DNA from 2 places in the Cryobacterium sp. Sr8 genome. Region 1 is predicted to be linked to the other one. Evidence: predicted binding sites of a transcription regulator. Region 1 holds the regulator's gene; the other holds the start of a gene.
The links. Region 1 encodes HrcA, which represses chaperone genes, less so after heat shock. Its sites were predicted from a motif close to TTNGCACTCGNNNNNNNCGAGTGCNAA; they were not measured.
Positions count from the first base shown of each region.

Region 2: the regulator HrcA is predicted to act here: its motif matches at 2,545-2,571, upstream of groL (chaperonin GroEL).

Region 1 covers NZ_SOHO01000041.1:127,641-131,847, reverse strand. The annotation lists gene E3T54_RS07925 (HIT domain-containing protein) at 1-58, opposite strand, end outside; gene E3T54_RS07920 (16S rRNA (uracil(1498)-N(3))-methyltransferase) at 78-818, opposite strand; gene dnaJ (molecular chaperone DnaJ) at 829-1,935, opposite strand; gene hrcA (heat-inducible transcriptional repressor HrcA) at 2,058-3,080, opposite strand; gene E3T54_RS07905 (DUF4870 domain-containing protein) at 3,288-3,746, shown strand; gene E3T54_RS07900 (DUF4870 domain-containing protein) at 3,825-4,196, shown strand.
Region 2 covers NZ_SOHO01000024.1:25,869-30,075, reverse strand. The annotation lists gene E3T54_RS03320 (DUF3263 domain-containing protein) at 2-298, shown strand; gene E3T54_RS03315 (LytR C-terminal domain-containing protein) at 321-908, shown strand; gene E3T54_RS03310 (cold-shock protein) at 1,151-1,354, shown strand; gene E3T54_RS03305 (DUF3048 domain-containing protein) at 1,445-2,494, shown strand; gene groL (chaperonin GroEL) at 2,615-4,207, shown strand, end outside.

The DNA of each region.
Region 1 (4,207 bases):
GGATTTCACGGGCGACGATGCGGCTGAAGATGGACGGTTCTGCGCCGGAGGAAGACATGTCTCTATCTTAAGCGGCGCTACCAGCGGCCGAGCGTCGCGTTCAGGATGGCCACCGCGGCCGGCCCCGCGGTGGAGGTGCGGAGGATGGTGTCGCCGAGGCGCACCCGCGTCGCGCCGGCCGCCTCGAGGATGGCCAGCTCCGACGGGGCGATTCCGCCCTCCGGCCCGACGACGAGCAGGATGTCGCGGTCGTCGGTCGGCGCGGGCACCTCGGTGAGCCGCGCCGAGGCGGTCGGCTCGAGCAGGAGCATCCGCGCGGAGCCGGCCAGGGCGGCCAGCGCTTTCGTGCTCGCCAGGCCCTCGACGCTCGGCAGCCAGGGTCGGATCGACTGTTTTCCGGCCTCGCGCACGATGCTGGCCCAGCGCTCACGGCCCCTGGCGATCTTCGCACCCTCCCACCGGGACACCGATCGCGCCGCCGCCCACGGGATCACGCCGTCGATGCCCAGCTCGGTGGCGGCCTGGACGGCCAGTTCGTCCCGGTCGCCCTTGGCGAGGGCCTGCACGAGCAGGATCCGGGGCCTGGCCGGCGGCGTCACCGTGTTCGTGTCGACGCGGAGGGACAGCTCGGTCGGCTCCGCCGTGACGACGGTGCCGCCGAGGATGAGCCCGGCGCCGTTGCCGAGGAGCAGCTCTTCCCCCGGCCGGATCCGGCTGACCGTGACGGCGTGCCTGGCTTCGCTGCCGCCCACGCGGACGACCGCGCCCGGGGCGCAGTCCTCTGCCCGGAGCGACTCGTCGAGAAAGAAATGCGCCATCCGGCGGCCTCTAGCCGAGGAACCGATCGCGCAGCTTCGCGAACAGTCCCTGCTGGAAGTGGCTGAGCGAGGGTGCGGGCACCTTGTGCCGGGCCGCGAACGCCTCGATCAGCTCGCGCTCCTTGTGGTCGAGCTTGGTCGGGGTGAGAACCTGCACGCCGATCCGGAGGTCGCCGCGGCCGTTGCCGCGCAGCTTGGTCACGCCGCGGTCCTTGATCGTGAGGATCTCGCCGCTTTGCACGCCGGGCCGCAGCTGGACCTCGATGTCGCCGTCGAGCGCGGCGACCGTCGTGGTCGTGCCGAGGATCGCGGTGGTCATCGGGATGTCCAGGGTGCAGAGCAGGTCGTCACCGTCGCGGCTGAAGACGTCGTGGTGGCGCACCTTCATCTCGAGGTAGAGGTCGCCGTTGGGGCCGCCGGCCGGGCCGGCCTCGCCGCTGCCGGGCATCTGCAGGCGCAGGCCGGTGTCGACGCCGGCCGGGATGTCGACGGGGACCTTGCGGCGGGCACGCACGCGCCCCTGGCCCTGGCAGGTGACACACGGGGTGGCGATGATGGTGCCGTAGCCGCGGCAGGAGCCGCAGGGGCTCGACGTCATCACATTGCCGAGCAGGGACCGCACGGCCCGCTGGATGTTGCCGGTTCCGTGGCAGATGTCGCAGGTGACCGGGGCCGTTCCCGGCTGGCAGCAGGTGCCGCTGCAGGTGCCGCAGACCACGGCCGTGTCGACCTCGATGTCGCGGTGCGTGCCGAAGATGACCTCGTCGAGGTCGAGCTCGACCCGGAGCAGCGCGTCCTGGCCGCGTTCGCGGCGCGATCGGGGTCCGCGGCTCCCGCCGCCTCCGCCGCCGAAGAAGGTCTCGAAGATGTCGCCGAAGTTGCCGAACTGGCCGTTGTCGAATCCGCCGCCGCCCTGCCCGCCCCGGTCGTACTGCTGGCGCTGTTTCGCGTCGCTCAGCACGTCATAGGCGTGCGTGACCGACTTGAACCGCTCGGACGCGTCGGCCCCCGGGTTCACGTCGGGGTGCAACTGGCGGGCCAGGCGCCGGTAGGCCTTCTTGATCTCGTCGGTGGTGGCATCGCGGGCGACGCCGAGTACTTCGTAATGGTCAGCCAAAGCTGGCTCTCCTTGAATATCTTGGGGGTGAGGTTCTGGAAATGGTGAGGTTCTGGAAATGGTGAGGTTCTGGAAATGGTGAGGATCTGGCCGTGGGTTCGCGGGCGGTGCGGGTTCGGGACCTAGTTCTCGCCGAGGAGGCGGGACAGGTACCGGGCGACGGCTCGGACCGCGGCCATGTTGTTGGAGTAGTCCATGCGGGTCGGGCCGAGTACGCCCAGCCGGGCAAGGTCGCCGCCCGGCGAGGTGTAGCCGCTCGTGAGCACGGACGTCTCGCCCAGTCCGAACGGCGCGTTCTCGCGCCCGATGCTCACCGAGACGCCGTGCTGGTCGGTGGCCATTTCGCCGAACAGGCGCAGCAGCACGACCTGTTCCTCGATGGCCTCGAGCACCGGGTAGATGCTGCCAGTGAAGTCATTTTCGGTGCGGACCAGGTTGGCCGCGCCGGCCATCACGAGCTTGTCGTGACGGTTCGCGCCGATCTGGTCGCCCAGGGTAGCGGTGATCGGGCCGACGACATCCTCGAGGTCCCGTGGGACCAGCCCTTCCGGGCCGGACAGCGCCGTTGCCGCCTCGCTCATGCTCAGGCCGGACACGGCGGAGTTGAGCCGGGCGCGCACATCGCCGAGCTGCTGTTCGTCGAGGGCGCGAGGCAGCTCGATCACTCTCTGTTCGACCCGGCCGGAGTCCGTGATGAGCACGGACAGGATGCGGGTGCCGCCTAGGGGAACGAGTTCGATGTGGCGCACCCTGGCGCGGGACAGGGACGGATACTGCACCAGGGCGACCTGGTGGGTGAGCTGGGAGAGCAGCCTGACGCTCCGGGCCAGAACCTCGTCGAGGTCGGCGGACTCGCCCAGGAAGGTCTCGATGGCCCCTCGCGCAGCCGCGGACAGCGGTCGCAGGTCGGCCAGGTGGTCGACGAAGACCCGGTAGCCCTTGTCGGTGGGGATGCGCCCGGACGAGGTGTGCGGGGCGACGATCAGCTCTTCCTCCTCGAGGAGGGCCATGTCGTTGCGGATCGTCGCGGCAGACACACCAAAGGAGTGCCGATCGACGATGGTCTTCGACCCGACGGGTTCCCGTGAAGCGACGTAGTCCTGCACGATGACCCGCAGGACCTCGAGGCTGCGATCAGATACCATGACGGATCGCTTCCCTCTCCGCTCGTGCTGCCGTGTTCTCGTGGCATGTGGTTGGCGGTGTTGGCACTCGCCCTTCCTGAGTGCCAATCATACCGCGACCCGCACGGGATCACCCATTGCTACAAGCGGATCGGGGGCAGTAGCTTATGCATATCGGCGCGGGAATCCCCGGCAGCCGACGAGCACCATTCGCTGAAAGGCACCCCGATGAGCGATCCGAACGCCCAGATCCCCGACGACCCGTACCGCGGCCAGCGACCGCCCCAGGACCCCTACCGGGCCCCGTACCAGGGCCCCGCCCCGGTTCCGGCCGCCCCGCTCACCGAGACCGACGACCGGCAGTGGGCCTCCTTCGCCCACCTCGGCGGCATCCTGAGTTTCTTCCCGTCCCTGCTCATCTGGCTGATCTTCAAGGATCGCGGCCGCTTCACGGCGGAGGAAGCCAAGGAAGCCCTCAATTTCCAGATCACCCTCGTCTTCGGCTACGTGGCGATCAACATCATCGCCAGCTTCCTGGCGTCGATCACCTTCGGAATCGGTGGGATCTTCGGGATTTTCTCCGTGGCGCTGTGGGTCGTGAGCCTGATCTTCTCCATCCTCGGCTTCCAGCAGGCCAAGGACGGACACCACTACCGCTACCCGTTCGCGGTTCGCCTGATCAAGTAGCCCGGCCGCTACTCTGGTGTCGGCGTGACCGCACAGGGCCGACCCAGACCGTGCCGACCCAGACCATAAGGAGTTCGAATGTCCTCAGCACCTCCCCCCTCGAACCAGTACCAGGCCCCGACCCCGATGAACCCGGCCGACGAGAAGCTCTGGGCGACGCTCATCCACATCGGCGGAATCCTCTTCGGCCCGCTGCCGGCGCTGATCGGCTACCTCGTGCTGAAGGACCGCGGACCGTTCATCCGCGCGCACACGGCGACGGCCCTGAACTTCCAGATCACCCTGCTGATCGCCTACATCGTGGGCGGCGTCACCGCGATCCTCCTGATCGGCTTCCTCATCCTCGCCGCCGCGTGGATCCTCGCCATCGTCTTCGGAATCATGGCCGCGATGGCAGCCAACACCGGCCGGTACTACACCTACCCGCTCACGATCAAGTTCGTCAGCTAGGGATCGGCTGC
Region 2 (4,207 bases), on a different contig from region 1:
GATGGAGAAATCACACGAACCGGCCGCCGACGGCAGCCCGGAGTCGGCCTCACTGTCCGCGCGGGACGTGGCGATCCTCGACTTCGAACGACAGTGGCGCAATCACGCCGGCGCCAAGGAGCAGGCCATTCGGGCCGAATTCGGTCTCTCGGCTGCACGGTACTATCAGTTGTTGGGTGCCCTCATCGACTCACCGCTGGCCCTCGCCCGCGACCCCATGCTGGTTAAGCGACTGCATCGGATGCGCGAAGCCAGGGCACAGGCGCGAGCGCGCCGCGCCGCACTCCCCACCGACTGATCGAGACCGAACCAGACTGACAATGCCCCAGCCCTATCCGAAAGACCGCTTCGACGCCCACCCGCCTGCTCTCGACCGGGTGGGCGCACACCGGGCCCCGGGCAAGAAGGGTCGCGGCTGGCTGGCATTCTGGTGGGCGCTGGCCGCCACGGTGGTGCTGATCGCGATCGGAGCGCTGGGTCTGCTGTTCCTGAACAACCGCCTCGCGCCGGACACATCCGGACTCGCGCCCACTGCGGCGCCCCCGGCCACGTCGACCCCGACCGCGACGCCGAAGCCGGAGCCGTCGGCGACGCCCACGCTGAAGCCGACCGTTGACCCGAACCTGTCCGTCACCGTGCTCAACGGCACCCTGACGATGGGTCTGGCCGGATCCGTCGGAGACGTCCTCGGCTCCGAGGGGTGGACCGTCGGGACGCTCGGCGACGCCGCCACCTCCGACGTTGCCGAGACGATCGTCTACTACGCCGACCCCGCCCTGGAGGGCGCGGCACGGGGGGTCGCAGAGTCCCTGCCGGGGGCCGAAATAATGCTCGCGAACGACTTCGCGGAGTCCGATGCCGAGCTCACTGTTGTCGTCGGCAACGACTACTCTCCGCCGGCCGGATAGGGCGCCCGGCAGCCCTGCTTTTCAGCCATCGACCGGCAATTTGTCAACCCCCTGTTATTCCAGAGCCTCTTCGCTACGCTCGGCCATGGTCGCTCATTTTGTCCGTGCAGCTCGCCTCTGTGGAGGTGGACCCGTTGCACGGCCATGGTGGACGCAGGCACTGCACCGAAGCAGTTTCCGCGGAAGGCCCGGCGCGGCCAGTGGGCCCGTGCCGACGCAATCACAGCACTGGGGAGTAACACATGGCGCACGGAACCGTAAAGTGGTTCAACGCTGAGAAGGGCTTCGGCTTTATCACCATTGACGGCGGGGGGCAGGACGTCTTCGTCCACTATTCCGCCATTGACATGAGCGGATACAAAGTCCTCGAAGAAGGCCAGGCGGTCGTCTTCGAGGTTGGCAGCGGAGCGAAGGGCCCTCAGGCCGAGTCGGTTCGACCGGCCTGAGCTGCACCAGTTTCGAGGCTTGCACGCCCAACGCCGCGCGGGAGCACCGCGCGGCGTTAGGGTGAAACGGTGAATCAGAACAGTGAAGCGATGAAACGCAGCCGACGCGTGACCGTGAGGATAGTTGCCGCGGTCATTCCGGTCCTGCTTCTGGCCGCCTGCACTGCCGAAGCACCGCGGCCGACCGCGAGCATCAAGCCGACCTCGACGGCGAAGGCCTGGGTGTCCACCTACACGGCCCCGGCCGCGACCGTGCTCGCACCGCTGCGCGGAACACCCGTGCCTCCGGGGAGCGCGGCGCATCCGTCGCTGGCGGTGAAGATCGACAACCACGAGGCGGCGAGGCCGCAGATCGGCCTCGAGAGCGCCGACATCGTCTTCGAGGAACTCGTCGAAGGCGGGATCACCCGCTACGTCGGGGTCTGGCACTCGGACATCCCGAAGCTGATCGGGCCGGTGCGCTCGATCCGGCCGATGGATCCGGACATCATTACGCCCTTCGGCGGAATCGTCGCCTACTCCGGCGGCCAGCCGCAGTTCGTCAAGGCGATGGAGGCGACCCCGGTCGTGAACGCCGTCTTCGACTACGACCGCAGCGGACTGTTCTACCGGATCGACACGAAGTCGTCCCCGCACAATGTCGTGGTGAAGGCCAGGACGCTCGTCGGCCGGTACCCCAAGCTGGCCCCGCCGAGGCAGCACTTCGCCTACGCGGCCACCGCCGCGGCGTCGTCAGCGGTGGTGGACGGCAAGGCCATCCGCACGATCCAGACGCGCTTCTCCACCGCACGCTGGCCATCGTGGGCCTGGAACGCCAAGGCGAATTACTACCTGCGTTCCCAGGAGGGCGCGCCGGACCGCAACAGCAAGGGCGCGCAGCTCAAGGCGACCAACGTCGTCGTCATGCGTGTCGGCATCGACCGGCGCTACGGCGACGTCCCCAAGACCACCATGATCGGTTCGGGAGAGGCCTGGGTCTCGACCGGCGGGCGGAGCCTGCGCGCCACCTGGGTCAAGCGATACCCGTCGTCGCCGATCAGTCTCGTCGACGGTAACGGCGTGACGATCCGGCTTGCCGCCGGCAACACCTGGATCGAGCTGGTCCCGACGAAGCAGGGTTCCGTCCAGCTGGTGCCGTAGCGCCCCGCCCGTTCACTTGCACTCTCGGCACCAGAGTGCCAGAATCGTCTTTGGCACTCTCTACTTATGAGTGCTAACCCCATCACGTTTTTGAACGTCCGGGAGGGACGAGAAACACTTATGGCAAAGATCATTGCTTTCAACGAAGAGGCCCGTCGCGGCCTTGAGCGCGGCCTGAACATCCTCGCCGACACGGTCAAGGTCACCCTCGGCCCGCGCGGACGCAACGTCGTTCTGGAGAAGAAGTGGGGCGCACCCACGATCACCAACGACGGCGTGTCCATCGCCAAGGAGATCGAACTCGACGACCCGTACGAGAAGATCGGTGCGGAACTCGTCAAAGAGGTCGCCAAGAAGACGGATGACGTCGCCGGCGACGGCACCACCACCGCCACCGTCCTCGCTCAGGCGCTGGTTCGCGAAGGCCTGCGCAACGTCGCAGCCGGCGCCGACCCGATCAGCCTCAAGCGCGGCATCGAGAAGGCCACTGCTGCCGTCATCGAAGAGCTCATCGCGAACGCCAAAGAGGTCGAGACCAAGGAAGAGATCGCGGCCACGGCTTCCATCTCTGCCGGTGACGCTGAAATCGGCGCCATCATCGCCGAGGCGATCGACAAGGTCGGCAAGGAAGGCGTCGTCACCGTCGAAGAGTCCAACACTCTCGGCACCGAACTCGAGCTCACCGAGGGCATGCGCTTCGACAAGGGCTTCCTGTCGGCGTACTTCGTGACCGACCCCGACCGTCAGGAAGCGGTCTTCGAAGACCCGTACATCCTGATCGTCAACTCCAAGGTCTCGAACATCAAGGACCTGCTGCCGATCGTTGACAAGGTCATCCAGACCGGCAAGCAGCTCCTCATCATCGCCGAGGACGTCGACGGCGAGGCCCTGGCCACGCTCGTTGTGAACAAGATCCGCGGCATCTTCAAGTCCGTCGCCGTCAAGGCTCCGGGCTTCGGTGACCGCCGCAAGGCCCAGCTGCAGGACATCGCGATCCTGACCGGTGGACAGGTCATCGCCGAGGAGGTCGGACTCAAGCTTGAGAACGTGACCCTCGACCTGCTCGGCACCGCCCGCAAGATCGTCATCACCAAGGACGAGACCACGATCGTCGAGGGTGGCGGAGACGTCGAGGCGATCGCCGGCCGCGTGCAGCAGATCCGCAGCGAGATCGAGAACACCGACAGCGACTACGACCGCGAGAAGCTCCAGGAGCGCCTGGCGAAGCTCGCCGGTGGCGTTGCAGTCATCAAGGCCGGCGCCGCGACGGAGGTTGAGCTCAAGGAGCGCAAGCACCGCATCGAGGATGCCGTCCGCAACGCGAAGGCTGCCGTTGAAGAGGGCATCGTCGCCGGTGGTGGCGTTGCGCTGATCCAGGCCGGCAAGACCGCTTTCGAGAAGCTCTCCCTCACGGGTGACGAGGCAACGGGTGCGAACATCGTGCGCGTGGCCATCGACGCGCCGCTCAAGCAGATCGCCCTCAACGCCGGCCTCGAGCCGGGCGTCGTCGCTGACAAGGTGCGCAACCTGCCCGTCGGCTGGGGCCTCAACGCCGCGACCGGTGAGTACGTCGACATGCTCCTCGCCGGCATCAATGACCCGGTGAAGGTCACCCGCTCCGCGCTGCTCAACGCCGCGTCGATTGCCGGACTGTTCCTCACCACCGAGGCCGTTGTCGCCGACAAGCCCGAGAAGCACCCGGCCCCGGCCGGC